One region of the Pseudarthrobacter sp. NPDC058119 genome, then DNA from elsewhere that is predicted to be linked to it. Evidence: predicted binding sites of a transcription regulator. Region 1 holds the regulator's gene; each other region holds the start of a gene.
The links. The regulator LexA, encoded in region 1, represses DNA repair genes until DNA is damaged. The targets are predictions, from matches to a motif close to TCGAACANNTGTTCGA.

Region 2: the regulator LexA is predicted to act here: its motif matches at 6,305-6,320, upstream of ACFVTD_RS13500 (LexA family transcriptional regulator).
Region 3: the regulator LexA is predicted to act here: its motif matches at 4,766-4,781, upstream of ACFVTD_RS17215 (DUF6504 family protein).

What each region holds. Positions count from the first base shown of each region.
Region 1 is NZ_JBHVTN010000002.1:584,200-594,007, reverse strand. Features, by position in the region: gene infC (translation initiation factor IF-3) at 1-300, opposite strand, end outside; gene ACFVTD_RS07695 (DUF1844 domain-containing protein) at 701-1,087, shown strand; gene ACFVTD_RS07690 (MFS transporter) at 1,238-2,533, opposite strand; gene ACFVTD_RS07685 (SseB family protein) at 2,581-3,477, opposite strand; gene priA (bifunctional 1-(5-phosphoribosyl)-5-((5-phosphoribosylamino)methylideneamino)imidazole-4-carboxamide isomerase/phosphoribosylanthranilate isomerase PriA) at 3,499-4,245, opposite strand; gene ACFVTD_RS07675 (hypothetical protein) at 4,329-4,487, opposite strand; gene hisH (imidazole glycerol phosphate synthase subunit HisH) at 4,488-5,246, opposite strand; gene hisB (imidazoleglycerol-phosphate dehydratase HisB) at 5,243-5,869, opposite strand; gene ACFVTD_RS07660 (histidinol-phosphate transaminase) at 5,932-7,050, opposite strand; gene ACFVTD_RS07655 (LysM peptidoglycan-binding domain-containing protein) at 7,120-7,470, opposite strand; gene lexA (transcriptional repressor LexA) at 7,827-8,561, shown strand; gene ACFVTD_RS07645 (ATP-dependent DNA helicase) at 8,626-9,808, opposite strand, start outside.
Region 2 is NZ_JBHVTN010000006.1:20,239-30,046, forward strand. Features, by position in the region: gene ACFVTD_RS13470 (alpha/beta hydrolase) at 1-561, shown strand, start outside; gene ACFVTD_RS13475 (carbohydrate kinase) at 604-1,545, shown strand; gene ACFVTD_RS13480 (matrixin family metalloprotease) at 1,553-2,566, opposite strand; gene ACFVTD_RS13485 (ABC transporter substrate-binding protein) at 2,787-3,965, opposite strand; gene ACFVTD_RS13490 (lmo0937 family membrane protein) at 4,350-4,496, shown strand; gene ACFVTD_RS13495 (Y-family DNA polymerase) at 4,553-5,833, opposite strand; gene ACFVTD_RS13500 (LexA family transcriptional regulator) at 5,860-6,291, opposite strand; gene ACFVTD_RS13505 (HAD family hydrolase) at 6,450-7,268, shown strand; gene ACFVTD_RS13510 (hypothetical protein) at 7,393-7,656, shown strand; gene ACFVTD_RS13515 (glycerophosphodiester phosphodiesterase) at 7,698-8,534, shown strand; gene ACFVTD_RS13520 (hypothetical protein) at 8,531-8,884, opposite strand; gene ACFVTD_RS13525 (DUF6480 family protein) at 9,016-9,252, shown strand; gene ACFVTD_RS13530 (EAL domain-containing protein) at 9,316-9,808, opposite strand, start outside.
Region 3 is NZ_JBHVTN010000008.1:152,837-162,644, reverse strand. Features, by position in the region: gene thrS (threonine--tRNA ligase) at 1-722, opposite strand, end outside; gene ACFVTD_RS17220 (DNA polymerase III subunit alpha) at 851-4,366, opposite strand; gene ACFVTD_RS17215 (DUF6504 family protein) at 4,378-4,728, opposite strand; gene ACFVTD_RS17210 (hypothetical protein) at 4,862-5,251, shown strand; gene ACFVTD_RS17205 (chorismate mutase) at 5,258-5,578, opposite strand; gene ACFVTD_RS17200 (VOC family protein) at 5,598-6,020, shown strand; gene ACFVTD_RS17195 (SOS response-associated peptidase) at 6,046-6,789, opposite strand; gene ACFVTD_RS17190 (mycoredoxin) at 6,941-7,198, shown strand; gene ACFVTD_RS17185 (biotin/lipoate A/B protein ligase family protein) at 7,227-7,976, opposite strand; gene ACFVTD_RS17180 (ABC1 kinase family protein) at 8,084-9,796, opposite strand; gene ACFVTD_RS17175 (PadR family transcriptional regulator) at 9,802-9,808, opposite strand, start outside.

The sequences.
Region 1 (9,808 bases):
CTTGTCCCCGGCACCGAGGAAGCGCAGGGCGTGGCCGCGCTTGGTCTCGTAGTCGTGGGTGTCGATCTTCAGGCGGAAGCGGATTTCCTTCAGAACAGTGTTCGTCTGGTTCTTCCGAGCCTCACGTGCCTTGACCGCGGCCTCGTACTTGTACTTGCCGAAGTCCATCAGCTTGCACACCGGAGGCTTCGCCTGAGGTGCAACTTCAACGAGATCAAGGTCGGACTCGGCAGCCAGGCGCAGGGCATCCTCAATACGGACGATTCCTACCTGTTCACCTGCAGGGCCGACCAGCCGCACCTCGGGGACGCGGATACGCTCATTGATTCTTGGCTCGCTAATGTTAAAGCTCCTGTGTTTGTTGTTGAGTCCGGCAAATGAAGAAGGCCCCCAATTGCCGGAGCAATCGAAGGCCTCAAAGAGGTTGGACCGGCAACCCGCAAAGGGCTGCACGTGCACAGTCCCGGCAAAATGCCAGCCCATGCCCAACCAGGTACCCGGCAACCTTGCGTCCGCGCGGGTTCCAGAGGAACGGGCGGGACAACGGCTGACGCGGGTGGGAGAGAACTCCGCTTGCAAACTGGATGCCATTCTACAGAGAAAATTCCCGCCAACGCCGCGAAGCGCTGCTGGGAACCTGGCCGTTGAGGACAATCCCTGAAATAACGAGATCCAGTCGGTCTGTGTCAAGCTTACCAGTATGAGCACCCCAGACAGTAATTCATACGTCTTCGAGCCCGGCGACGCAGGCGCAGACGTTTCACAGCAGATCCGCGACATCTCCGAAGTTCCCGCCATCGAGGTCATCACCACGGCGGCCGTGCACCTGATGAGCGCCGCAGCGGTGAAGCTTGGCCTGGCCGCGGAGGACAACGCAGCCGAACTCAAGGACCTCGACGAGGCCCGGAAGCTGATCACGGCACTGGCCGGCCTCGTGACCGCGGCTGCCCCGGAGATCGGATCCCAGCACGCCGGACCCTTGCGCGACGGCCTGCGGTCCCTGCAGTTGGCCTTCCGCGAAGAGTCGCTGATTCCGGATGCACCGGGCAAGGGCCCGGGCGAAAAGTACACCGGGGCAGTGAACTAAAGCCCAACTCCCCCAAGCACCGCCCGACGGCGGGACGTTTCCTTTGCGGGCCGTCCCGCCGTCGTGCGTTAACCCCCATCCATTGCTCCGTACCTGCCGTTTTGCGGGGCCAAAACGGCAGGTACGGAGCACTCGATGAAGGGGCTCGTATCAGTACGCGGTTTTGCGGCGGCGCTGCTGGAGCGCAAGGCCAACGAGGCAGAGCACCACGCCCGCGGCTCCGACGGACACGAAACCGCCCGAAGGGCCCATGACGTCGATGAAGATCCCGGCCAGCGGCGAGCCGAACGCTACTCCGGCGGTCAGCGCGGAGCCGTACCAGCCCATCGCCTCCCCGCGCCGCTCCTCGGACACCAGGTCGGCCACTTTCTCGGAGGCGGCGGACAGCACGGGGGCGCACAGCAGTCCGGGCAGGATGGAGACGAGGGCCAGCGTCCAGGTGTCGTGGGCGAAGGCCATGGGCAGGGTCAGGGCGGCCATGCCGAGCAGCAGAAAGATCGGCGGGATGGGCCGGTGCATGGCCCCGTAGATCAGGCCGCCCACCACGGAGGCGGCGCACCAGAAGACGAAGACGATCCCGATCTCGCCCTGGTGGCCGCCGATTTCCAGTGCGGCGACGATGCCGACGTCGGTGCCGCTGAGGACCATTCCGGCGCCCGCGGCTACGGCGAAGAGGGCTGCGACTGTTGCGGTGAACCAGGAGAAGCCGCCGGCCAGCTTTCCCCGGAGGCCCTGCGCGGTGCTGGTGGCAGCCCCGGCGGGCGCCAGTTCGGCAGCAGCTTCCTGCACATGCGCCGGGGCCGTGGACAGCACCGCGGCCTCGGCGGCATGCTGCTCATCTTCCGCGCATTCCAGGCTCAGGGCCTCGCTGCGGGTGGGCGGGTTGAACCACATGAGGAACAGGCCGGCCAGTGATGTTGAAACGCCCACCACAGTGAGTCCTGCGGTGGTGTAGCCACTGGTGGCCACAACGGCGCCTGCGGCCGGGCCGATCATGAAGACCACTTCCGTGGTGATGGCGTCGAGGGCGAACGCGGTGCGGCGCTGCTCGCCCTCCGCCAGGACGCCCAGGGATTGCCGGACCACGCTGAAGATGGGGAGCGTGAGCAGGCCGCCTACAAAGACCAGCGGAAGGAGCCACTGGTAGGACACGTGCGGCACAACCGACCAGATCACCGTCTCGGAGATCACCGATGGGATGAGCGCGGTCCGCAGCCCCACGGTGTCCACGCGCCTGCCACGCCACGGTGCACCGAGTGCAATGCCGATGGTCATGACGGCAGCGGCGGCTCCGGCGGCTGCGTATCCCTGGCCCAGGGTGAGGACGATGTGCAGGGTGAGCAGAACGCCGGCAGCCGAGTGCGGGATACGGGCCACCATGCCCACCAGCAGCAGCCGGCGGATGGGCCGGACGGCAAGCAACTCCCGGTAGAGAGCGAAATTCACGAAAGCGGTCCTTCAGGATGCGCCGCAGCCCCGGCGGGGATCACCCATCAGGCTGGCGGCTGGTCGGGAGCGCGCCTCAGTTTGATTTCAAGGGAATCGACGCGCTCCCCAAACAATACATTCCGGGACCACTCCGCCTGCAGGCCTGCTACCAGTTCCTGAACACCGGCCGCGTCCAGGCCGTCCTCGAGGTACAGCACCACCTGCAATTCCGGCCCAGTACCGCCACCGGGGACGATGGTCCCGTCGGCAGCCAGGGTGGCCACTCCCCTGCCAGGCAGCAGCTCGACGCCGCGGACGGCCGCGAAACCAGAAGCGGCACTGCCCATTTCGGCGGCCAGATCCCTGTCACCGTAGGAGGGGGTCCAGCCGTGCTGCTTGGCGAGGGCCCAGACGCCGGGCCGGCGCACCACGAACGTCACATCCGCGCCCGGGTCCAGCACCAGGAGTTCCGCCCCTTCGGCGACCGCGGAGAGCGCCGCCCGGGCGGCATAGACGGCTACCGGGCGGGCGTCTGGATGCCATGCGGCCAGCGCGGCCGCTGACGTGAATGCCGGCAGTGCGGTCCTGCCGTCGGCGGCCTTGAGCGTCACCAATGCCATGTCCGCCTGCTTGTCCGCGTGCAGCCCATGTTCGGTGGCGGCCTCTTCGGCCAACTGGGCCACGATGGGAATGAAGACGCGGGCCGTGGCCAGTGCGGCAACGACGTCCGCCTCGTCGCCCCGCCCCTCCCGGAGGGCGGCAATTGCGGCGAGATAGCCGGCGTCGGCCGTTCCGTCGTCGTCCTCGAAGTTGTGGATTTTCGCATCATCCCCGGCGAGGCTGCGGCCGGCCCATGGCTGGCCCGCGGAATCCGTGGCACCGCCGGCGCCGGCCAGCGCCGCCGCGATGTGGCCGGGCAGTTGGCGGGCGGGAGGGCTTTGCGGTTCTTCGGAGCTGGGCATGGCCGGGCTGCTTCCCCGGGCCTAGCGGCGGCCGGCGACGTCGAGGGCTTCGGGCAGCGTGAAGGCACCGGCATAGAGTGCCTTGCCCACAATGGCGCCTTCGACGCCGAGGGGGACAAGCGAGCGGAGGACCTTGAGGTCGTCGAGGCTGGAAATGCCGCCGGACGCCACCACGGGCTTACCGGTCTTCTCCACCATCTGGCGCAGCAGTTCAACGTTGGGGCCCTGCAAAGTGCCGTCCTTGGTCACATCCGTGACCACGTAGCGGGCACAGCCGGCCTCCTCCAGGCGGCCCAGGACGTCCCACAGGTCCCCGCCTTCCTTCGTCCAGCCTCGGCCGGCCAGGGTGGTGCCCCGGACGTCAAGGCCGACGGCGATCTTGTCGCCGAAGCGCTCGATGGCCCGTGCGGTCCAGTCGGGGTTTTCCAGTGCCGCGGTCCCCAGGTTGACCCGGGCGACGCCCAGGTCAAGCGCTGCCTCCAGGGTTTCGTCGTCGCGGAGGCCGCCCGAGAGCTCCACCTTGATGTCCAGCCTGCCCACCACCTCGCGGAGCAGGTCGGCGTTGGAACCGCGTCCGAAGGCTGCGTCCAGGTCAACCAGGTGGACCCATTCGGCACCCTGCTGCTGCCAGTTCAACGCAGCCTCGAGCGGTGTTCCGTAACTGGTTTCGCTGCCCGCCTCGCCCTGGACCAGCCGGACGGCCTGGCCGTTGACGACGTCGACGGCGGGCAGGAGTTCAAGTACCGGCAGGTCATGTGCGGTGGTCATACTCATCCTCGGTGTTGGTTCTTCGGTTAGGACTAAAACGGGGCCGCCCGGTGGCGTCAATGCTCCGTGCCGCCCCTGGACGGTCAATTACCCGGCAGCGTGAGCAGGTAGGCGGCAACCAGTGCCATGGCAGCCAGGACATAGAACGACACCTGGAGCCACAGGGGCCTGGCCTGCTGCCGGAACGAAATGCCGCCGCCAATCAGCAGGCCGGCGAGGCCCATCAGGAGTACGGACCACATCTAGGCGACACTGCCGGCGTTCGCCGGGGCACCGGAACCAGCGGCGTCCGGCCTGCGCAGGCCCTCCACCCAGTTGCGCAGGAGCCGCGCGCCGGCATCTCCGGATTTTTCGGGGTGGAACTGGGTTGCGCAGAGCGGGCCGTTTTCGACGGCGGCGATGAACGGGCCGCCGTGCTCGGACCAGGTCACCAGGGGCGGTGCCATCCGCGGCTGGATGACGTCGAAGTTCCACTCCTGCACGCCGTAGGAGTGCACGAAATAGAACCGTTCGTTTTCGACGCCGGCAAAGAGCTTTGAGCCTTCAGGGACCTTGACGGTGTTCCAGCCCATGTGCGGTACGACCTCAGCCGGAAGTGCCTCCACCTTTCCGGGCCATTCACCGATGCCCTGGGCTTCGGTGCCGTGTTCCACGCCGGCTTCGAACAGGACCTGCAGGCCAACGCAGATGCCAAGCACCGGACGTCCGCCGGCCACGCGCCGGCCGATGAGCCGGATGCCGTCCACGGCTTTGAGTTCGCGCATCACGGTTTCGAACGCGCCGACGCCGGGCACCACCAGGCCGTCCGCGTTCAGGACATCCTCCGGTTTGGCGCTCAGGATCACTTCCGCGCCGGCGCGCTCGAGGGCGCGTACCGCGGACCTGACGTTCCCGGAACCGTAGTCAAGCACCGTGACGGTGGGCTTGCCCTCGGGTGACGGCAGCCTGCGCGACGCCGAGGGGTCGATGATTGCCCCGTCCCTCAGTTCCTGGCCACTCACAGCGCACCCTTGGTGGAGGGAATGCCCTCAACCCTGGGGTCGGGTTCGACGGCGGCGCGGAGGGCGCGGGCAAAGGCTTTGAATTGGGCTTCAACGATGTGGTGGGGGTCCCGGCCGGCCAGCACGTTCATGTGCAGACAGATGCCGGCGTGCAGCGTGATGGCTTCAAACACATGCCGGGTCAGGGAGCCGGTGAAGTGGCCGCCAATGAGGTGGTATTCCTGGCCGGCGGGCTCACCGCCGTGCACCAGGTAGGGGCGGCCGGAAACGTCCACCACTGCGTTCGCCAGGGCCTCGTCCAGCGGCACCGTGGCCTCACCGAACCGGCGAATGCCCGCTTTGTTGCCGAGGGCGGTCCGCAGGACTTCACCGAAGGTGATGGCGACGTCCTCAACGGTGTGGTGGACGTCGATGTGGGTGTCCCCGGTGGCCTTGACCGTCATGTCGATCAACGAGTGCTTGCACAGGGCCGTCAGCATGTGGTCGTAGAACGGCACCGAGGTGTCGATGTCCGAGACTCCCGTGCCGTCCAGGTTGATCTCCACGAGTACGGAGGACTCGCTGGTGGCACGCTCCATGCGGGCGGTCCGGGCTGCAGCCGTATTCGATCCGGTTGAACTCATGGTGAAGGGATCCTTTGTGGGAGAAGAAGTGGTTCAAGGCGTCCAGCGCCGCAATATCCAGTCTAGGCGTGAAGCGCGGCGTGGCCGGCAAGGATGCGTTCCAGGGAGGCCAGGAACGCTGTGGTTTCCGCCTCAGTGCCCGCCGTAACCCGGAGGTGGCCGGGGATGCCCACATCCCGGATGAGCACGCCGGCGTCAAGGAGTTCCTGCCAAACCTGGTGCGGGTTTTCCAGGCCGCCGAAAAACACGTAGTTGGAGTCCGACGCTGCGGGCTTAAGTCCCATCCGGATCAGCTCGGCCACGATGCGGTCCCGCTGCTTCTTGATGTCCTGGACGTCGGCCATCAGCGCTTCGCGGTGTTCAAGGGCCGCAAGGGCGGTGGCCTGGGTGATGGCGGACAGGTGGTACGGCAGGCGCACCAGCCGCAGGGCATCGGCCACCTCGGGGGCGGCGGCCATATAGCCGAGCCGTGCACCGGCCAGGGCGAAGGCCTTGCTCATGGTGCGGGAGACGATGAGCCGCTCACGGCCGGGCAGGAGCGTCAGTGCGCTGGGCGTTCCGTCGTGTGCGAACTCGTGATAGGCCTCATCGACGATGACGATGGCCTGGCTGTCCGCGCCGGCGTCGTAGACAGCTTCCACGACGTCCAGTCCGAGCCCGGTCCCGGTGGGATTGTTGGGCGAGCAGAGGAACACGATGTTCGGCTGGAGTTCCTTGACCTGGCGCGCGGCGGACTCGGCGCTGAGGTCATAGCCTTCCGCGCGTTCCCCGGTGATGTACTGCGTGTCCGTTCCGCTGGCCAGCAACGGGTACATGGAGTACGTGGGCGGGAAACCGAGGGCGGTGCGGCCCGGGCCGCCAAACGCCTGGAGGATCTGCTGCAGGACCTCATTCGAACCGTTCGCTGCCCACAGGTTGGTTTCGTCGAGCCCATGCCCGAGGTATTCCGCCAGGGCCTTACGCAGCGCCGTGAACTCGCGGTCCGGGTAGCGATTGAGGCCCGCGGCGGCTTCCGTAACGGCAGCGCTAATGGCTGCCCGCACATCGGCGGGAACACCATGGGTGTTTTCGTTGACGTTCAGCAGGATGGGGACGTCCAGCTGGGGGGCCCCATAGGGAGTCAGGCCGCGAAGGTTGCTGCGGAGGGGAAGCCGGTTCAGACGTTCTAGCTGCTGGTTCACCTGAACAGTTTAGTTGCCGCGGCAACCGCCGGAAAATGTGACGGTTGCCGCCCAGCCCCGGCAGCCCACTCAGTGCGTGGGAACGAACAGCTGCTGGCCCGGAAGGACGGTGCCGGCGTCGAGGTTGTTGAGCTGGACGATGTCTGCCACGACGTCGCGGGCGTCCCGGTCCGGCGCAACCGTACCGGCAATGGCCCACAAAGACTGTCCGGGCTGTACCGTCACCGTAACGGTGGGGGTCACTGCGAGGTCCGCGGCCGAGTCCGAGGCCTTGGCCGGGGAATGGAAAAACCCGGCGAGTGACAGCAGGAGAACAGCCAGGACTACGAGCGGAACCCCGATCAGGACGATCCTCCCCCGGCGGGTCAGCCGCAGGGGTGCAGACGAAGGTGAAACCTGGTGAAGTGATAAAGCTGACATGAACTAAGCCCTCCTGGACTTGCCGTGCTGCCCGGGTGTCCGCCCGCCAACGCCCTTGCCGTTCCATACCGCCGCCGCGCAATCTTCCGGCCGCGTATTCGAAGGAGGCATCTACTGGTTAGAACACATATTCGAACTTTGCTGATTTAGTTTTAGCACCTATCAACGAACATTGTCGAGACTCGCTAGAACAAATGTTTGAAAAAGCACTATGGCTGGCCTAGTTTTGGAACCAGGAACAACCACTCCTGAAGTTGATCAGCAGGGTCTGACAATGGCAGCGGGAGTCCTTCCACCGGAACCGCGGAACAGCGCCCGGCGGAAGGTTTGGCGGCAAGCGAAAGGCAATGGCGAATATGGCAGCAGCAGCCGCCGGGGGCAGGACCGCCCCGCAATCCAAGAGGACCACCAAGGGGCTGACTCCCCGGCAGAAGAAGATCCTCGAGACCATCCAGCGCTCCGTTAACGAGAACGGGTATCCGCCGTCCATGCGGGAAATCGGCGACACGGTGGGCCTTGCCAGCCTGTCAAGCGTGACCCACCAGCTCTCGCAGCTGGAAAAGCTGGGCTACCTTCGGCGCGACCCCAAGCGGCCGCGTGCCATGGAAGTGTTGATGCCGCTCACGCTCGATGGCGGGGGCAAAGGTGGGGGCACGCCTGCCGCGCCCCAGGCCGCAGGAGGCGGCGCCACAGTCACGGAGCTGCCCACCGCACTGGACACAGCCATGGTTCCGCTGGTCGGCCGGATTGCCGCCGGTGGCCCCATCCTTGCCGAACAACTCGTCGAAGACGTCATGCCGCTGCCCCGCCAGCTGGTTGGCCAGGGTGAACTTTTCATGCTCAAGGTGGCCGGCGATTCCATGGTGGATGCCGCCATTTGCGACGGCGACTGGGTAGTGGTGCGGCGCCAGGCCGACGCCGCCAATGGTGACATTGTCGCTGCTCTGCTGGATGACGAGGCCACCGTAAAGACCTTCCGCCAGCGCGATGGCCACACCTGGCTGCTGCCGCAGAACACCCAGTACGAACCGATCCTGGGTGACCATGCCACCATCATGGGCAAGGTCGTCTCGGTCCTGCGTTCGCTCTAGCCCCCGAACGCCTGCGCGGCATCCGCGCAGGCGCTGTCCGGCGGTTCCCAGGACGCGCCGGATCTCAGGACGCGTGGGCGCCCAGCCTGCTGAGGGCTGCCAGCGCCTTGGCGCGGTCAGTGGTGGCCCAGAACGGCGGGAGGGCGCCGCGCAGGAATCCCGCATAGCGTTCGGTGGCCAACCGCGAGTCCAGGACTGCCACCACGCCTTTGTCGCCGGTTGACCTGATCAGGCGGCCGGCCCCTTGGGCGAGCCGTATGGCAGCATGTGTGGCGGAAACAGACATGAAACCGTTTCCGCCTGCGTGCGCCACGGCACGCGAACGCGCCGTCATGAGTGGGTCGTCCGGCCGCGGGAAGGGGATGCGGTCAATCACGACCAGCCGGCAGGATCCACCGGGAACATCAACGCCCTGCCACAGGGACATGGTTCCGAAGAGGCAGGTGTCCGGTTCGTCCGCGAATTGTTTGACCAAGGCGGTCATGGTCGACTCCCCCTGGCAGAGGACAGTCATGCCGAGCTTCGGGCGGAGGGCATCGGCAGCTTCCTCAGCCGCCCGCCGCGACGAGAACAGGCAGAGCGCTCCCCCGTTGGAGGCCTTGATGAGCGCTTCGAGTTCGGCCAGGGCCTCCGGGGAGACACCCCGGCCAGGCTTGGGCAGGTGGCCGGCAACGTAAAGAATGCCCTGTTTCGGGTAGTCAAAGGGCGATCCAACATCCACGCCCGTCCAGCTGGGCGCGCCGTCACCAAGCAGGCCCAGGCCTCCTGCGGCCGGTTCGAACGCGGAACCGATCGCCAGGGTGGCAGAGGTCAGCACGACGGTATGGTCGGCGAAGAGCCCTTCCCGGAGCCGCCCGGCGACGGAAAGCGGTGCAATGTTGACCAGGACCGGAGCACTGTCATCGGGCTGCGAATAGCCTTGGCCCGGATCGAAGGTGCTCGCGCGGGAGAACCACACCACCTCCCGGTTTTCCCGGGCGGCGATCAGCCGCTCGCAAAGTTCCAGGATGAGCATTAGCCGGGAACGCGCCAGCTGCCGCCCGCCGTCGGCCGTGGTGTTGCTGTCCCCTTTGGAATCGGACAACGCAGCCCGGCACGCTTCACGCAACTGGTCCACGCAGTCGAGTTGCTCATCGTTCAGGCCGTTGGGGAGCAGCCCGTTGGGCGCGCCCGCGAGGGCCATTTCCAGGTTGGCAGCTGCGGCGTTCAGCGCATCAACGGTAATGGCGGTATGTTTCCGCGCGCCG
Region 2 (9,808 bases), on a different contig from region 1:
GGCTGGCCGGCAACCTTCCAGGACATCCTCGCGGGCATCGATAAGCTTGCCACTCTCGCAGGGCCGCACTCGCTGGACCTGGGCAAAGTGGTGGCGCTGGGCCATTCCGCCGGCGGCCACCTGGCGGTGTGGGCGGCGGGCAGGGACCGGCTGGGCGGCCTGGGGGCGGAGGGCGGCCTGCAGAACATGAACGACGGCGTCCGCCTCACCGGGGTGGTCAGCCAGTCCGGCGTACTGAACCTGGCCGAAGCCGAAAAGCTGGGCCTCAGCAACGGCGCCGTGGGCAACCTGCTGGGCGGACCCCCCGCGGCCTTCCCCGGGCGCCACCGCATGGCCGACCCCATGGCAGCGCTGCCCCTGGACGTTCCGGTCTACGCCGTCCACGCGACGGAAGACACCGATGTGCCGCCGAGCATGTCCACGACATACGTGGACGCCAGCCGCTCCGGGCCCGTCCCGGCGCAACTGGTCACGGTGCCCGGGGACCACTTCGCACTCATCGATCCCGCCGCGGACGCTTATGTGACGTGCCGCGAACTGGTTGGAACGCTGCTCGGCTGACACGAACTGCTGACGCACAACTCTATCTGGCAGAGTATGACCATGCTCACAGTGATCGGCGAAGGCCTTGTTGACGTTGTCCAGCGCGCTTCCGGAATCGAGGCCCACGTGGGCGGTAGCCCCCTGAATGTCGCGGTGGGCCTGGCCCGGCTGGACCACCCGGTGCAGTTCATCGGCCGTTACGGCAGGGACGCCTACGGCGACTCGGTGGCGGCGCACCTGCGCGCCAGCTCCGTCATGCTGCCCATGCCCCCGGATGAGCTGCCCACCAGCGTGGCCACCGCACTGATTGGCGACGACGGCGCCGCCACCTACACGTTCGACCTCGCCTGGGAGCTGCCGCACGTGGCAGACCGGCTGGGCTTCATGCTGCAGGGAACCACCCTGTTGCACACCGGCTCCATTGCCACGATGCTGGCGCCCGGTGCCACCGAGGTGCTGGCCGCCGTCGAATATGCCCACCCGTCTGCCACCATCAGTTTCGATCCCAACTGCCGGCCCAGCATCATCACGGACGTGGACTATGCACGGGGGCAGGCGGAGAAGTTCGTGACGTTGTCCGACGTGGTGAAGGCATCCGACGAGGACCTGGCCTGGCTTTACCCTGGACAGGACGTGCTGGATTCGGCCCGCAAGTGGCTGGCCCTGGGCGGCGAAGAGGGGCCCGCAATGGTGGTGGTGACCCGCGGCGCGGAAGGCCCGTGGGGTGTGTGCCGCGCCGGCGAGGCTGCCATTCCTGCGCCCCGGGTGGAGGTGGCGGACACCGTGGGCGCCGGCGACTCGTTCATGGCCGCCCTGCTGTCCGGCCTGGTGGACCGTGAGCTGGACGGCGCCCAGAACCGGCAGGACCTGCGCGGCCTTCCCGTCGAGGAACTCTCCGCACTCCTGGAACATGCAGCCCGCGCCGCTGCCGTCACGGTGTCCCGCCCGGGCGCCAACCCGCCCACCCGCGAGGAGATGCACGGGGCAGAAAAAGAGGCATAGCCCGTCGCTAAAGCTGCGGGACGCACGGTCCGCTGCCCAGCAGGGCCAGGCCGGCGCGGTCGCCGGCAGCGAAGTCCCTGACGCCCATGTTTTCTGCGTACATCAGTTGGGTCGGATCATTGACGTGGTCCAGGCCCAGCACGTGTCCGAGCTCGTGCATGATGATGGCGCGCACCTCGGCCGCCCCGTCCGGCCTGCCGGTGATGATGCCGGCAAGGTCGGGGGCATCAAGGCGCACCTGCCCTGCTTCCAGGACCAGCGGCTGGCCGGCGACGTCCACGTAGGCGCTCCCGCCGAGGCCGGCGACATTCCCTGCGAGGCCGGGGGTCTCAACAGGCGTCGACCAGGCGATGAGCAGCGGCACCCACCGCTTTCCGTAGCGGTCCGGCTGGAACGCCGAACGGTCATCTGACGGCGCTTCCGTTGTCGCTCCGTCGTCGACGAACTGCAGCCCGGAGGCCTGGGAAACTGCTGCCACGGCCTCCCGGATCAGGGCGTCGCCACCTGGAACCGCGTTGTCCGGACGGACAACGTAATGGACCGGTCGGCACGGGTCGTAGGCAATGACCGGCTGGCTCGCCCTCGGCGACTCCTGCAGCACGAAGGCCGTGGAGCCTGTGCCTGCCGGCGGCGTGCCCAACGGTGCGGAGGCGGCTTCGTACCCCGGCGGCGGCATTTTCGCCCCCGGCAGGTAGGGGGCGACGGCGGGCAGGACCAGGCGGTCGAAGAGCGCCGGCGAAAAGTACAGGCCGGCAAGCAGCACGATCCCCAGGACCGTCCGGAACCGGACGGTCCGCTTGGACCAGCTCCGCGGGCCGGGCCCTCCCCGGAACTTCTTCCGGCCCCGGTGAGAGGGCTCGGGCGCCCGCCAGGGCGAAGCGGCCTCCGTCTTACCGAAGGCCTCATCGATGGCCCATTGCGGGATGCGTCCGCTGGGGGAACGCCGGACGTTTGGCGGGGCGTAGCCGCCCGGCCTGTCCTGTTGCGAATCACTGCCATTCCCGTAACCGTGCACCGGCATCCCCCTGGTCCCGGCCGCCCCCCGGCCGGCCAACCCTCCCAGCCTAAAGGCGGGCTGCGTTGCCTTACCGCGGGAAAGGCGCAGGATTCAAGCAAGAAAGACTGCGGCGCCGGATCCTTTGCCGGTCCCGGGCACGGAGCGGTCCCGAGGGTTACATCGATTGCTCCGTAGATGCCGTTACGGGGGTGAAAAGGGCGTTTACGGAGCAATCGATGAGCTGTTACTCCTGCCCGAGGCCGGCGGCGGAGGTCTTTACGTTGGAGACACTGTTGAGGGCCCGCAGGTCGAAGATCCCGTTGATGTCGGCCTGCTTGGTGGTGCCTGCGGTCACGCCGTCGGCCAGGAGCTTCTGGTAGGTGCCGGCCAGCGGGTCCACGGTGAAGACGATGTTCTTCAGCGAGCGGTCAATGACGTCCGCCGACAGTTCGGCACCGGCGGCTTCCTTGAGGGCTGCATTGATGACGGTCGCCTTGTCAGCGGCGGACGCGCTGTTCAGCCATTCGACCGATTTCGCGTGGCCCTTCAGCAGTGCCTTCACGGTGTCCGGGTGGTCGGCAGCGAACTTCCGGTTCACGATCAGGATGGTGGTGGGGAATTCGCCCGGCTTACCGGACAGCGAACCGTCCCACAGGTCCTTCTCATCCACCAGCACCTTCGCCCCGGCGTTCAGCACCAGCCGTGACGCCCATGGCTCAGGCAGCCACGCGCCGTCGAGCTTTCCGTCCTGGAACAGCTTGAGGGTCTGCGCGTTTTCCGTGGGGTTGATGGCCACGTCACCGCTGCCGTCCACGTTCGTCTTGTATCCCTGGGATGAAAGCCACGCGCGCAGGGCCACGTCCTGGGTTCCGCCAAGCTGCGGGGAAGCGAGGGTCTTGCCCTTGAGATCCGCGGCGGAGGTGATTTCCGGCTTGACCACCAGTTGCGCGCCACCCGCGGCGGCGCCGGCGATGATGTTGACCGACTGGCCCTGGCTCTTCACGAAGGAATTGATCGCCGGGTTGGGTCCGATATAGGTGGCATCGATGGCCCCTGCATTCAGGGCCTCGATGGCGGCGGGGCCGGCGTTGAACACCTGGGTGCTGAGCTTGGTGCTGCCGAGTTCATCCTTGATGAAGCCCTTGCTGACACCGACGAGTGCGGGCGCGTGGGTGACGTTCCCAAAGTAGCCAAGTTTCAGTTCGGTCGCGGGGTTGCCGGCGGGGGCGCCCTCCTGCGTGGCCGCAGGGGCCCCGGCGTTGACTGAGGACGCGACGGCGGCGCCCCCGCCGATGAGGGCCAGGACGGCAGCCGCGATCCCGATTTTCACGCCAACCGGTCGCTTGGGTTTGGCCGGCTGGCCGGCAACGATTCGGGTTGAACCTTGCTGGTTCTGCGGATTCTTGTCCTGCGGGTTGGCCATGGAAACTCCTCTGCTGGGGCGGATGCTGAGACGAGGTTACGGATGGCCCGGCGGCCCCACAATCAATCCCGTAGCGGGCGTTCACGGGGCGACCCGGACACGCAATACAGCGTCGCCGGGGGTCAAAAAACGTCCCGGAACGTCTTATCCGCGGCCCCGCGGACGACAGGTCATAAGACACGTTCCTATTTCCTGTCGGTATGCCGTTTCCAGTTGGCAATTCCTGAAATATGGTGATTACCACCACGCCACGTGGGTGTGGAGGATACGTGCGGCATGGGGGCCTGGAGCGAGAGGCAGGGGTGGATTCCTTACGGCCGGCTTTTTGTGCAGCGCCGGCTTGAACAATCAGCAATTCGAACGAAAACAATGTAGGAGATTCTCATGTTGCTTTGGATCGCTATTATCATCGCCGTTCTCTGGCTCCTCGGACTGCTCGCAAACATCGGCGGCGGCCTCATTCACATTCTGTTGGTGGTGGCCGTGGTGGTGCTGATCTTCCACTTCCTCCAAAACAGGTCCCGGGCCTAGCGCCCGAACAGGGGTTCCGCCGCCTGTCCTCCGGCCGGCGGCGGAACCCGCGGGCGTCAGGCCGCCTTGACCACGGGGAGTTCGTCCCAATGCGTGGTGTACCGGGGTGAGCGCATATCCCGTTTCATGGTCCAGTCCAGGCCGGACTTGATTCCGGCGTGTCCCAGCCCGATCGAGCCGCGCCCGAAGCGATGGCTCACGTTCTCCAGCAGGGGTCCGATGCCGCGTTCCTCGTGCCGGTTCTCGAACGGCTCCAGCGGTGGCTGGTTGCCCGTGGGCCGAAGGTCGGTGAGCATCAGGCCCGCCTTGGCGTACTTCAGCCCTTCCTTGATGTTTGGCAGCAGCGCGTGCGCCGCCCGGGCGAGCAGCAGCGGGTCCGCCGTGGGCATGGGCAGCGGGACGCACACCGACGGATAGGCCTGCTCGTGGTCCCGGAACGGCGAGGTGGCAGCGAAGGCTGTCAGGACCTTTGCCTGCAGTCCATGCTTGGAGAGCCTGGCGCTGGCCTGCTGCCCGTAAACGCTGAACACCTCCCGGAGCCCGGCGGCTGTTGTGACCGGCGTGGCAAAGGAACGGGAGAAAATCAGCTGGTCCCGGCCGACGCGTTCTTCCTCCATGGGGATGCAGGGCGTGCCCCGCAGTTCCAAAACGGTGCGCATCAGCACTACGGAGAACTTGTCCCGGATCATGACCGGATCCGCCCTGACAAGGTCCTGCACCGTGAAGATTCCCAGCACATTGAGCCGCTTGGTGAGCCGGCCGGCAATGCCCCAGATCTCATCCACAGGCAACCGGGTCGTCAGGAGTTCCCGGACGTCAGCCGGTACCGCCTCCCAGAGGCAGACGCCGCCGAAAGCGGGATTGTTCTTGGCCCACTTGTTGCAGAGCTTGGCCAGGGTCTTGGTGGGGGCGATGCCTACGCAGACCGGCACCCCGACATGCCGCCGGACCGCCTCTTTCATTTGGCGGCCCAAGGCCAGGAGGTCTTCCGGGCCGCCCTTCACGCCCAGGAAGGCCTCGTCGATGCTGTACACCTCCAGCCATGCCGAGTACCTGCCCAGCAGTTCCATGACCCGTGAGCTGATGTCCCCGTACAGCTCATAGTTGCTGGACTTGGCTATCAGGCCCCACTCCTTGGCCCTCGGCGCAAGCTTGAACCACGGTTCGCCGGTGGCGATGCCAAGGGCTTTCGCTTCGGGGGAGCGGGTCACCGCACAGCCGTCGTTGTTGGACAGCACCACCAGCGGGCGGCCTTCCAGCGAGGGGTCGAAGGCGCGCTCGGCGGAGGCGTAGAAGCAGTTGACGTCCACGTGCGCTATCTGCGGCATCCGCCGCATGAGGGCGGGCTTAGGCACGCCACTCCCTAGACATGATGCAGGCACCTGGTGGCCACGCCCCAGATGGTCAGCTCGGACAATGCCGGTACGCGGATGTCCGGGTACTTCGGGTTCTCCGCCTGCAGCACCACGCCGGTGCCGGTGATGCGCAGGCGTTTAACGGTCAGTTCCCCGTCCAGCACCGCGATCACCACGGACCCGTCCTTGGGTTCAAGGGCACGGTTGACGATCAACTCGTCGCCGTCGCTGATCCCTGCTCCTTCCATGGAATCCCCGGTCACGCGGACCACGAAAGTGCTGGTGATGTCCTTGATCAGGTGCGCATTCAGGTCGATCCGCCCGTCGAAATAGTCCTGTGCGGGCGACGGGAAGCCTGCTGCGACCGCCACTGGCGAGATCAGCACCGAGAACAACGAGGCACCCGCATCTACCACGCGGGGACCGACAATAACGCCCACAACACACCTTTATTCGAAAATATGTTCGATAGATTCAGTGTAGTCCCCGCGACCGACATCGGGCACTGGGCCGAGGCGTGCGCATCAGGGAGGGGCGCATCCAGTCCGGAGGCCGCGGTGCGGGCGACGCCGGCCGAACCCCCACGTAGACTTGCAGGATGCGGTTGGTGGCAAGCGATATTGACGGAACGATCCTCGGACACGACGGAAAAATCAGCGATCGCACCATCCGGGCTCTCCACGCCTGCCGTGACGCCGGCGTCGAACTGGTGTTTGTCACCGGCCGCCCGCCCCGCTGGCTGCACCCCCTGGAAGAGCAGCTGGGCCACACTGGCCGCGTGATCTGCTCCAACGGTGCCGTGGTCTGGGACCTCGAGGCGGACCGCCTGGTCTCCGCGCGCACCCTGGCCATCGACACCGTCCTGGAAGTCCGGCGCATTATCAAGGCGCTCCGCCCGGCCGCCCTGTTTGCCGCGGAGACGCTCACCGGCTTCCATCTGGAGCCGGGCTTCATCGAGAACGAATCCAGCGAACTCCTCGCCGAGTTCACCCCCGCACCGCTGCGGGACACACTCACCGACCAGGATGCGGTGGTCAAATTCCTTGCCATCGTCCGCGAGGGTACCCCGGACGAATTCCTCGCCGAGGTGGCACCCGCCGTCGAACACCTGGCCGCCACCACCCACTCCTCACCGGGCGTTGCCATGCTGGAACTGTCCCTGCCGGGCGTGAATAAGGCCGTCACCCTCGCTGAATACGCGGGCGCACTGGGCATCGACGCCGCCGACGTCGTGGCCTTCGGCGACATGCCCAACGACATCGAGATGCTCCGCTGGGCCGGCCACGGCTACGCGATGGCCAGCGGCCATCCGGAGGCCATCCGCGCGGCGGGGCAGCAGGCGCCGCATTTTGACGACGACGGCGTGGCCCAGGTCCTGGAGGAGCGGCTCGCCGCCCTGGGCGTCCAGTTCTCCTGACCCTGCCGTGCGGGTCCGGCGCCCCCAACTTCACAGCTTGCGCTCACCTGGCGTTTACCTTCCCGCCGTACCGTAAAGCGTGGAGAGCAGGCACCCTCCCGCCGGGCTCAATAAGGGGGCAACCATGGCAAGAAACGTCAGGCAGCACGCAGCCGACGCGCCGCTGCGCAAAGCAACGCCCGCTCCGCACTGGAAGCAGTTGCGCCAGGGGGACCGGGTCCGGGTCCAGTTCGCGCCCGGGTTTGAGGCGGGCGGCGTGGTGGACACCATTACGGCGGACCACACCGCGGTCTGGGTCCACCTGGACGCTGGTGGCGGCCGGACCCTGCTGCACTGCGGCGATGGCGTGGACATCGTTCCCTGCGGCGAGACCGGCTGCCTGGACTGACGTCGGGTTCCTCCCGCGGACGCCGGCGGTAGGCTCGCAGTGTGAGCCTGCCTTTCTTTGACCACCCTGACGACGCCGGGCGGCAGCTTCCCATCGGGATGGCGCACCGGGGATTCTCGGCTGAGGGCCTGGAAAACTCGATGGCCGCGTTCCGCGCCGGCGTCGAACTCGGTTTCCGGTACCTCGAAACGGACGTGCATACCACCGCGGACGGCGTGCTGCTGCTGTTCCATGATGAAACCCTGGACCGCGTCACGGACGGCAGGGGCAAGGTGGCTGAACTGCCCGCTGCGGATGTGGCAAAGGCCCGGATCAATGGCCGGGAACCCATCCCCACGTTCGACGAACTGGTTTCCCAGCTTCCCGACGCGCATCTGAACCTGGACGTGAAGGACTGGCGCTCGGTCCAGAGCACTGCTGCCGCGATCGAGCGGCACCAGGTCCATCACCGGGTACTGGTCACCAGTTTCTCGGACCGGCGGCGGCGGGCTGTACTCAAGCTGCTCAGCCGCCCGGTGGCCTCCTCCGCGGGGGTGGCCTCGAATGCCCTGTTCACGCTGCTGGGCCCCATGCTTCCACGGCCGGTCTTCCACCGGCTGATGCGCAGGGTGCTCCGGGACGTGCACGCCCTGCAGGTGCCCGTCCGCTACGGGCGGGTTCCCGTTGTCACCCCGGGCTTCATCCGGCGCGCGCATGATCTGGGCCTGGTGGTGCACGTGTGGACCATCAATGATGCCGGCGAAATGCACCGCCTGCTCCAGTTGGGTGTGGACGGCATCGTCACGGACCGGGCGGACCTGCTCCGCGACGTACTGCGCACCCGCGGCCAGTGGCCCGCCGGCCCCGGGGGCGATCGGCCCCCGGCGGCCGCCTGCTAGGCCCGGTCCCCTTCGGTGGGTGCCGTGGCGTCCCCGGCCAGGCCTTCGTCGTCCGCGGCCCTGTCCTGGTCCCGGCCACTGCCCGCAGCACTGCCGCCTGTTTCGTCGGCATCCCCGCCCAGCGGGCTGTTGGAGACCGGGTCCGGGGAGGCTCCCGTCTTGAGTCCGGGCGCCTTCTGCTTCTCTGCCTCCATCGCATTTGAGCCTTCGCTCAGGGATGAGTGGACTTCCACGTCATCGTTCGGGTCTGCCGGGTCCGGCACATCCGTCTTCTCTGTCGGTTTGGATGTCCCGGCCAGGTCCTCCATGGCGTTTTCTGTTGCCTTGCCGATGCTGTCGCCGATTCCCATGTGACTGCTCCTTCCGACATTGCGTGCCGGCCGCCCAGCGGCGTTCCGGCCCTACTCCTCCAGAATTATCAGCATGCTTACAATTAGTCCAGTGCTGGGGAACGGACCGCAGCCGGAGAGGAAGGAAAGCAATGAGCACTTACCATCCGGAAAATGACCCCGCCAACCCCGACCGTCCGGGGAAGGACCAGGTGGGTGCCGCCGAGCCACGCCCGGCGGAACAGCGCAGCGGGGAATCCGCCGGCTCACCGAATCCGGATCCGCTGGAGGGCAATGTCACCGGCCTGGAACCCGGCGGGGGAGTCCCGCCGGGAGAGACGCCCCCGGCGGAGGGGCAGATGAGCAGGGACCAGGGCCACTCCGAATAACGCCGGGACGGCAGGCGGGGCGGTGCGCAGGACGCCCGCCGCCCCGCCGCTGGCCTGGCCTGGTCAGGAAGATTCCGCGCGCCGGACGGCCCGCGGTTCCGGCTGGCCCGCCAGCTGGCGCTCCAGTCCGTCCACGTCCAGGCGCGTGTTCCAGCTGGCCCAGTCCTTGGGCCGCACCGACGGCCGGCCCAGCAGGTACCCCTGTCCGGCGCTGATCCCCAGCTCGGTGAGGACCTTAAGCTCACCCACGGTTTCGATGCCCTCGGCCACCAGGGTGATGCCGATCTGGTCAGTGAAGTCCACCAGGCAGGCAGCCAGCGCCCGCTGCAGGCCGTCCTTGTCGACGTCGCCGATCACGTTCCGGCCCACCTTGAGGAAGTCGGGCCGGAGGTGGATCATGCGGCTCAGCGCGCCGGCGCCCGTGTGGGTATCATCGACCGCAATGCGCAGCCCATTTTCCCGCAGCGGATTGACGGCGGACAGGAACTGCAGGTACTCCTCTTCCGGAATGTCCTCAGTCAGCTCCAGCACCACTCGGTGGATGGGAAGGTCAATG
Region 3 (9,808 bases), on a different contig from region 1:
GGCCAGGCGGTGCCGTAGATGCGCTGGAGCTGCTGGTTCTTTTGGTTGCCCAGCCAGTAGGCCGACGACGAACGGGTCAGGGCGAAGGCGTTGGAGATGAGCTTGGTGTTGGGCAGGTGCGGACCGCGGCAGAGGTCGCACCAGACGGTGGTGCCTTCCTTGCGCTCGACGTTGTCGTAGATGGTGATGTCACCGGCGCCGACTTCGACGTTCACGCCTTCCCCGGCTTCGGCGGCCTCGTTTTTCTTGCCCAGGAGTTCAAGCTTGTATGGCTCATTCTTCATGGCTTCGCGGGCTTCATCCTCGCTGACCACGCGGCGGACGAACTTCTGGTTCTGGTTGATGATTTTCAGCATCATCTTTTCGAGGGTCTTGAGGTCCTCAGGAGTGAACGGCTCGGCAACATCGAAATCGAAGTAGAAGCCGTCGGTGATGTACGGGCCGATACCGAGCTTGGCGTCGGGGCGCAGCTGCTGCACGGCCTGGGCCATGACGTGGGCGGTGGAGTGGCGCAGGACGTTCAGCCCGTCGGGCGAATCAATGGTGACACCCTCCACCTCGGCGCCTTCGGGAAGTTCCTGGTCAAGGTCCTTAAGCTCGCCGTTGACGCGGGCAACCACAACGTCACGGCGCTCAAAGAAGAGTTCCGCACCGGTTGTCCCGGTAGTCACCTTGGTCTCTTCGCCATCGACGAGAAGGGTGATCTGCTGGGCATCTGACACGGGTGTCTCCTATTCAAAGTTAAGGCTTCATAGCTTGTGGCATACGGGGACCACAGCCAGCCACCGTCAATGCTATCGGTTCCGGTAAGGGCCGACCAACGCGGCACACGGGGGCTGCGACGCAGCTCTCACCCGTTGAACCCGGTGATCGCCAAGGTCCGGGAGATGCCGTCCAGCGGATGCGGCCCGTCTGCGGCGAAACCATGGTTGGACGAAGGTGTGGGCTCCGTGACGGATTCCGGGAAGGGCAGGCTCTCCGTTCGGCTCAGGTCCCAGGCCATGCTCGCGCTGATGCTGATGCCCCTGGGCCCTGTCCTTCGGGTGGTTCCACGGATCAGCAGCAGGCGGGTACCAAACAGAAGCGGACCGGCGCTTTCCTGCGCCTCGTGGAAGAACACCGAATCCACGCAGCCGGTGCCGTCGTCGATACTGATGAACACCACCCGCCTTCCGCCGCGCATCGGCGGCGTCTGAGTGGCCACCCGCACCCCCGCCACCAGCACTTCGGTGCCGTTGCGCAGGCTGAGGAGCTGGTCTGCCGTGGTGACACCCAGCCTCTCCAGCAGGGGCCGGTGGCTGTCCATCAGGTGGGTGCTGACATCCACGGCCATGAGGTCAAGTTCCGCCCGGACGTTTTCCACCACGGTGGGGGCCGGAAGCCCGGGTTTGATATTGCGCAGTTCGATGTCGCCCAGGGGAAGGGACAACTGCCCTTCCAATACTTCAACGCCCTTCTTTCCAGTCTTTGCTGTTTGGAGCTGCTGCAGGTGGAGCACCAGGTCCGCGCGGTTGGCAGGGCCTCCTGCTTCCCGGTGCAGGGAATCAAAAGCCCCCAACTGCGCAAGGCGCCTAATGCTGGGCTTGCTCAGCCGCGAGCGCGCCCGAAGATCCGCCAGCGAGTCGTAGGGCTGGCCGGCAACGATGCGCTTCAGTTCTGCAGCAGACAGCCCATAGATCCCGTTCAGGCTGAGCCGGATTCCGAGCCGGCCGGCATCCGCGCCTGACCCAATCCGCTCCACCCGGTATTCGGCTTTGCTCCGGTTGATGTCCAGGGGAAGGATGGGGATACCCAGCCGGCGGGCTTCGGCCACCAGCAGCCGTTTGGGATACATGCCGGGGTCGTGTTCCCACAAGCCTGCCAGGAAAGCTTCGGGGTGGTGTGTTTTCAGCCAGGCGGACTGGTAGGTGGGTACGGCGAAGGCAGCACCGTGGGCCTTGCAAAAACCGAAGCTGGCAAAGGACTTCAAGGTCCCCCACACCTTGTCCACCACTTCAGGGGCATATCCCTTCGCTTTGGCATGGCGCCGGAAGTACTCCTCCACCCTGGCTTCACCAGCTTCATTGCTCAACGCCCTGCGGAATTCATCGGCTTTGGCCAGCCCGCAGCCGGTCATGACATCCAGGGTCTTCAGGATCTGTTCGTGGAATACCGTGACCCCGTGGGTTTCCTGCAGCACTGGCTTGAGGTCAGGGTGCGGGTAGACCTCGGGGGCAAACCCGTGCCGGTGTTCCAGGAAAGGCCGCACCATGTCCGATTTCATGGGACCCGGGCGGAACAGGGAAATATCGATGATGAGGTCGTTGAACTCCCGTGGCGCCATCTTGCCGATCAGTTCGCGCTGTCCGGGGGATTCGATCTGGAAGCAGCCAAGGGTGTGCGTGCTCCTGATCAGCTCATAGGTGGCTTCGTCATCGAGGGGGACGGCATTCAGGTCGATCCGGCCGTTAGCGGCAATGTAATCCGGCCCCGATCCGACAGGTCCCTTCGGGTGGTTCCCGGCCTCCACCACTTCTTCCTTGGAGGGGTGGATCCTGATGATTTCCCGTACGGCGAAAGCCATGGCGCTTTGCATGCGGACACCCAGGACATCGAGTTTGAGCATGCCCATGGGGTCCATGTCATGTTTGTCGAACTGGCTCATGGGCAGGCCAAGCCCGCTTGGCTGGACCGGCGTGCGGTCCAGGAGCGTCGCATCGCCCAGGATCACCCCGCAGGGGTGCATGGATATGTGGCGGGGCAGCCGGTCGAGGCGTTCGGTCAGGTCAACCAGCAGGTCGAGTTGCTGGTTTCCCTGGGCATCGGGTTGCTCCACCCTTCCGGCAAATTCCCGCAGTTCGGGTTTTTCCTGGAGGGCTTCACGGAATTTCCGCGCGGAGAACCGCCACAACTGCTTGGCGATCTCCCCCACCTCGCCATCATCCATGCCCAGCGCCAGCCCGGCGTCGCGGACTGCCCCACGGGCCCGGTATCCGTTCTGCATGCTCATCAGGGTCACCCGCTCGGAGCCGAAGCGCTCGAAGATCCTGTGGTAGACGTTGTGGCGCTCGGCACTTTCGACGTCGATGTCGATGTCCGGGAGGGTGGCGCGGTCGTTGGAAAGGAAGCGTTCAAAGATCAGGTCATGCTGGAGCGGGTTCACGTGGCTGACGTCGATCAGGTAGTTGACCAGGCTGGATGCTCCCGATCCCCTGGCGGCGGCCCTGACGCCCATGTCCTGGATCATCCGGGAAACCTCGGCAACTGTGAGGAAGTAGGAGGAAAAGCCCAGGTTGTTGATGATGCCCAGTTCATGGTTCAAACGCGCCAGCATGTCCCGTTCCGCTGTACCTCCGATGCCGGGGAACCGCCTGCCGATACCAGCGTGGCAGCGCTGGAGGAGTTCGGTGTGGGGATCCTGGCTGATGCCGATGACGGCAGCTTCCGGCACCACAGGCTGTTTCCATCCCATGTCCGTGGCGGGGTCGATCCTGCAGAGGTCGGCGAGCGCCTCAGTCTGCGCCATCAACTGGTTGAGGTCCGCGGCACCATAACCGGCGGCGGAGATGACTTCCTTGCCCAGGCCAAGCATCTGATCCGCTGATTTCAACCAGCCCTGTCCCGTGGGTTGCAGGAGTGGTTCCCCTGCCAGTTCCGGGAGGGACTTCAAAGTCCGTGCCGAGTCCAGGACATCTGCGGTTGGTGCGCCGTCCGCTGCGCAATACCGGACGGCGTTGGTGAGGACCGCTGGAACATGGTGTTCTTCGGCGAGCCGTAGCATGCGCACAGCGTGCGCCGTGCTGAGGGGGCTTCCCGGCGCGCTGAGTTGGGAGACGATTTCCGCCACCACCGTTCCAGCGGGCATTGCGTCGAGCCATTGCTTGAACAGTGTCCTGGGACGCAGGTAGCGCCGGCCCCCCATGGCCCGGCCGACGTCCGAGTCCGGGCCGAGCAGGACCGTCAGCACGGGTTTGAGGGTGTGGGGGTCAAGGGTTCGGGAGGCAAGCTCGGCGCGGGTTACTGCTGCCGGTACCACTCCCCCGGCTTTCCCTGTGGTCCTCGCGTGGGCATCGGAAACCAGCCGGCACAGGGCGCGGTAGCCGGCGCCGTTGTTCTGCCCCCTGGCCAGCACCACCACCCTGCCGGCTACCTGGGTGCGTTGGTCGCCGTCGTCGTCAAATACTGCAAGGTCCACCCCCACAATGGGGTCGATGCCTGCCGCCATGCAGGCTTTGAGGTGCTTGATGGTGCCGTACAGGCCATCCCGGTCGGTGCAGGCAAGGGCCGTGGCACCATCGGCGGCGGCAGCCATGGCCAGCTCCTCAGGCCAGGAAACTCCGTAATGGGCGCTGAATGCCGTGGAAACGTGAAGATGGGTGAAGCTCATGTTGTTCCGGATCAGGCAGTTCTGGGGCGAAGGGCGTCATGGACACGCACCAGCCGCCACCGGTTGCTGCGGAGATGGCGGGAGAGGTCGAGGGTCAGGGTTTCTGCCCCTGACTGTTCCTGTGCTGCGGCGGGACGGGAGTCGCCCCGGGCGGGCAGCACCTGGACGCGCCAGATTTCGTGATCCACTACTCCTTGCCCGCTGCCCAGCGGAGCCCTGCTGTCCTCAGCCCACCACTGCCGGCGTTCGTACCAGCGGACAGGTTCGGCGCAGACGGTGTAGGACACACCTGCCCACATCAGTGATTCCGGCGCTCCGGTGACGGCACACACCACGTCAACGGATTCGCTGAACATGCCCATGCACACCTCCCGGACCTGACCCCATCACGACTATTATTCGAACATGTATTCGAATATCACCAGTCTACGCCCGGTTCGCACCAAAACATAGGCGGGGGTGGACGGGGCGTGCGGCAGGGAGCAGGATGTTGGCATGAGTACCGATGACGCACTCCTGAAGCAGGCCAGCATCAAGACCCAGGACTCCGCCCTGGTTGCGACGTTCGATATCGACGGCACCATTCCGGTATCGGGTGCCTACGTGGTGGGGCTGATGGGAGCCTCGCCCGATTATTCAGCGCAGCGCCGGCTGTGCATCGAGTTCATGAACGGGGAGGCAATCGCCTGCTACTCGTTCAACAGGGACCAGGGCATCGAGGAGGATTTCGACCTGTCCGGAGTGTCCCATTCGGAGAACAGCATCACCGGCAGCTTTCCCATGACGGCCTTGAACGGGCTCGGAAAGGGACATGTCCTGTCAGCCTTCAGCGAGGCGGACGGCCGGGAATTCCAGCACGGCGTGCCGGTGGAGGAAGCCCCTTAGGCTTCCTCAGCTGTTTTCTTTGTGGATCCGCAGTTCAAGTTCAATGAACGCGGAGATCATGGCCCGGTAGGTTGCTTCAACGATGTCCGGGTCGATGTCTTTTTTCTCCGCCGCGGAACGCACATGTTCGATGATCCGCTCCACGCGGCCCGGGGCACGTACTTCCGCGTCGTCGCCCTTCAGCGTACCGGCGATCCTGATCAGCCGCTCGCGGCGGGCGATGAGGGTGACGATCTGGTCATCGACCTCGTCAACGGCAACCCGGACAGCAGCGAGCTGTTCCTTGTCGGCGCGGGCATCCCGGTCGTTTCCTTGAATTGTCGCCATCATCTGACACTATCGAAGCATGGAGCCCAGAGTCGACTTTATTTCCCTCGGTGTGCGCAGCGTCCAGGAGTCCCGCGCCTTCTATGTTGACGGCCTCGGGTGGCCGGTCCACCGCGAAGTCGCCGGGGAAGTGCTGTTCATCCAGGTGAACCACGGCCTGGTGCTCTCGCTCTGGGATGCCCGCCAGATGCAGGCCGAAGCTATGACCGGCCGCCCGGACGGGATCCCCTGCATTACCTTGAGCCACAACCTTGGAAGCCCTGAAGAGGTGGACAGCGTCATGGAACAGGCCGCTGCCGCCGGGGCCGCCATCATTGCGGAGCCCGTCACCAAGGCCTGGGGCGGCTATACCGGGTACTTTGCCGATCCCGACGGTTTCCGCTGGGAAGTGGCGTACAACCCCACCTGGGCAGTGGACGACGCCGGTACGGTCACCGTTTGAGGGCAGTACACCCCGCGCCGGGCTGCTAGAACAGAGCTTCCACCGGGCGGATGAGTTCCGGGCCGTTGTTCCGGACGTTGCCCACTTCCTTGCCGACGGATTCCACGTGCCAGTCCGCAGCGGCGTCCTTGACCCCTGACCGCACCAGGTCCACCAGCGCGGCGGCATCATCCGCCTGCGGGTCCAGCCAGGCCTCCATGGTGGACTTATCCATGGGCAGCGGCACCCTGTCGTGGAGTTCGGTCAGTTTCCCGAAAATGGTGGATTCCGTCCCGGGCGGAGGCGTGTCCGCTGTGAGGATGGAGGTGGACAACAGCCAGCGCCCAGGCTCTCCTTCCGGCACGGAGGGGTCCTTCCACCACTCATACAGGCCGGCGAAAACCAGTCCATGGTCCTGCCCCGGATGTACGTAGTACGGCTGCTTGGACTTCCCGGGGCCCTGCTTCCACTCGTAGTAGCCGTCGGCCGGGACGGCACACCGGCGGGACTGAACAGCCTTGCGGAACGCCGGTTTTTCCAGGACTGTTTCGCTGCGGGCGTTGATCATGCCCGAACCAATTTTCGGGTCCTTGGCCCAGGACGGGACCAGGCCCCAGCGCGCCACGTGCAGCTGGCGTACCTGCCGTGGTCCGGCGCTGTCCTCCTTCACGCGCTCCAGCACGATCGGGACGGCATCGGTGGGTGCAACATTCCACGACGGCGGGATGCTCACCTCCTCTTCGAGTTCGGCGTCGAACTCGGCCAGGAGGTCCCCCACGGCCCGTGCCATTACGTAGCGTCCACACATGGCACCAGCTTGCCACCGCCCGCCACAAACTGTCATCCGGAGGCCGGGGCAGCCGTTCGGCACCAGGGAATACCGGCCGCCGCGCTACGGTTGACAGTAAGGAAACCTTTCAAGCGACGTTTAGGAGATCCCTGTGGACTTCACTCCCGAATCCGGCACCATCACCATGTTTTCCACCACGTGGTGCGGCTACTGCAACCGGCTCAAGAAGCAACTGGACGCCCAGGGGATCGGCTACACCGAAATCAACATCGAAGAGGTTGACGGCACTGCCGAACTCGTGGAGCAGCTGAACGGCGGCAACCGCACCGTCCCCACGGTCCTCTTCCCGGACGGCAGCGCGGCCACCAACCCGTCCGCCGCCGAGGTCAAGAGCCGCCTGGCTGCCTGACCGGCCGCTACGCACCAAGTGATGCGGGTCATGCCCCCAGGCTGCTGAACGAAGCAGTTTCCAGGGCGGCATGGCCCGCATACGTTTCCAGGAGGGCCTGCTCAACGGCGGCCACGTCCAGTCCCGGCACAAGGTCGTTGGCGGCGCCGGCGGTAGCAGGATCCCAGTCCAGGCCCAGTGCCGCGTAACTGTCGGTCAGCACCTTCCGGATCGGGGCCGAGTCCTCCACCACGATCACCGAGCTGAAAAGCCATGCCCCGGAGACCACCCTTTGGGCGGTGCCCACCAGTTTCACCCTGTGGGAGCTGTCCATGGCATCGGTTCCGTGGACGCTGAATTCGCCGGGACAGTACTCGCCGGGGATCTCCCCCACCGCCGCCTTGACGCCGACGTTCCGCAGTGCCTCCGCGAACAGCCCGCCGAAGTACCCGAACCGGGCCTTGGAGCCGGCAACGGCATCCGCGTCCGGTTCGATGTGGTCCACCACCAGGGAGCCCCGGTGGTAGGCGGCCGCGCGTCCGCCGGCCCTCCGGACCAGGGGTTCGAAACCGTTGTCGCGGCAGGCCTGGGCAGCTGCCTCGAACCCGGGCAGCCGGGTGTCCCGCTGCCCGAACGCCACCGTGGGCGCGGGCCGGTACAGCCGCAAAGTGGGACCGATTCCGCCGCTTCGTGCCCTCGCCAGCAGCTCCAGCCCGAATTCAAGGTCACGGCCCGCGCCGAGCGACACATCCTGCCGCACCACGGTAAGCGTGCTGGATCCGGTACCGGTGTGGTGCATAGTGCGGGGCTCCCAGGCATTCAGCGTCGACAGCTTCGGCGGCGACGGGTTCGAGGCCTGCGGATGGGCAGGCCATCCCTAGGTTACGCCCGACGGCGGCGGCGGCCTTAACGCCCCCGCCGCCCCACCCACAGGGCGTGCAGCAGCGGAACGGCCGATGCGGTCATCAGCACATTGCCCAGGACAAGGTCGTCAGGCCGGACCACTGCCCCGGCCAGCAGCAGTGCCCCGAAGACCAGGGCAGACGCCGAGCGACGCACAGCCCGGTCCAGCCCGGCAGCCTGGCGTTCCAGGCGTGGGACGGCAACCTGCAGCAATCCTTCCTCCAGCAGGCCTGCCAGGGCGTCCAGCCGGCCAGGGAGGCGGAAGGCAACAGCGGCGGCGTCGATGGCCTGCCGGGCCGCGTCCTGCACTACGTTGCCGCGCTCATTGCGCAGCAGCCGGGCGGCGTACGGCTCCACCGAATCCCAGAGGTTGAAACGTTCGTCCAGGGCACTGCACACTCCGGAGGTAAGGGACATGGCCCGAATGATCAGCAGGAAGTTCTCCGGCAGCTGGAACGGCAGTGAACGGACCACGTCACCGAACTCCACCGCAAAGTCACGGAACTCGCGCGGGTCCACTTCACGGAGTTCAGCGAAGCCCATGCCGCCGAAACGGGCAAAGAGCTGGGTCATGGCGCGCTCCAGGCCAACGCTGTCCGCGGACGGCATCAGGACGCCCACGTCGTTGATGGCCGCCACCAGGCCTTTCCCGTCCCGGGCGGCGGCCGCGATCAGCAGCTTCCGCAGGCCGCTGCGCGTGGAGGCCGTCACCTCGCCCATCATGCCGAAGTCGATGAACGTCAGTTTCCAGGGCAGTTCACCTTCCCCCGGCCGAACCGGGGTGACGAAAATGTTCCCCGGATGCGGGTCGGCATGGAAGAAGCCGTTGGTGAACAACTGGTCGAACATGATGGACGCGAACACCGGCGCCACGGTTGCCGGATCGATGCCGGCGGAACGGAGGGCCTGGACGTCCGTGATCTTGATGGCCGTGACGTCTTCCAGGGTGAGTACCCTGCGGGTGGTCCGCTCCCACACCACGCCCGGAACCTCCACCCGGCCATCACCGGCGAAGTCCGCTGCAAAGCGCTCGGCATTGACGGCTTCGTGCAGGTAATCGATTTCCAGCAGGCTCGTCTGGGCGAATTCCTCCACCAGGGCGGGCATGTCCGCCCGTCGGGAAACGAGCCGGATGTGGCTGAGCCAGCCGGCAACCCTGCGCAGGGCGGCGAGGTCGACGTCGACAATCGCGCCGATGCCCGGCCGCTGCACCTTCAGGACCACGGCATCGAGTCCGGTGTCCCCGGCATCGAGGGAATCCAGGCGCGCCCGGTGCGCCTGGCCCAGGGAGGCGGCCGCGATGGGGGCTGGATCGACGGACGCAAAGACGCGCTCCAGCGGCGTCCCCAGTTCCTGCGCTGCGAGGGCGGAGATGGCGGGGAATTCCACCGGGGGCACCTCGTCCTGCAGCCCCTCCAGCTCTTTGGTGATTTCCGGCGGCAGGACATCAAGCCGGGAGGACAGGAACTGGCCCACCTTGATCATGAGCCCCCCAAGTTCCACGGCGAGGTCGTGGAACCGCTGGGCGAAGCGCCGCATCCGCCGTGACCGGCTCCGCGCAGCCATCCGGCCGAGTCCCACCCGCGGCAGGAACAGTTCGAACCACCAGGTGGAGGCAAGGTTCCATGCCGCGAAGCGCAGGATCCGCCGGTAGCGCCCGCGGTGCTCCCGCAGGGGTGGCGAAGGGTTGGCCCGGCCCTGGACCGTGGACGCCACCCGGTTCAGTCC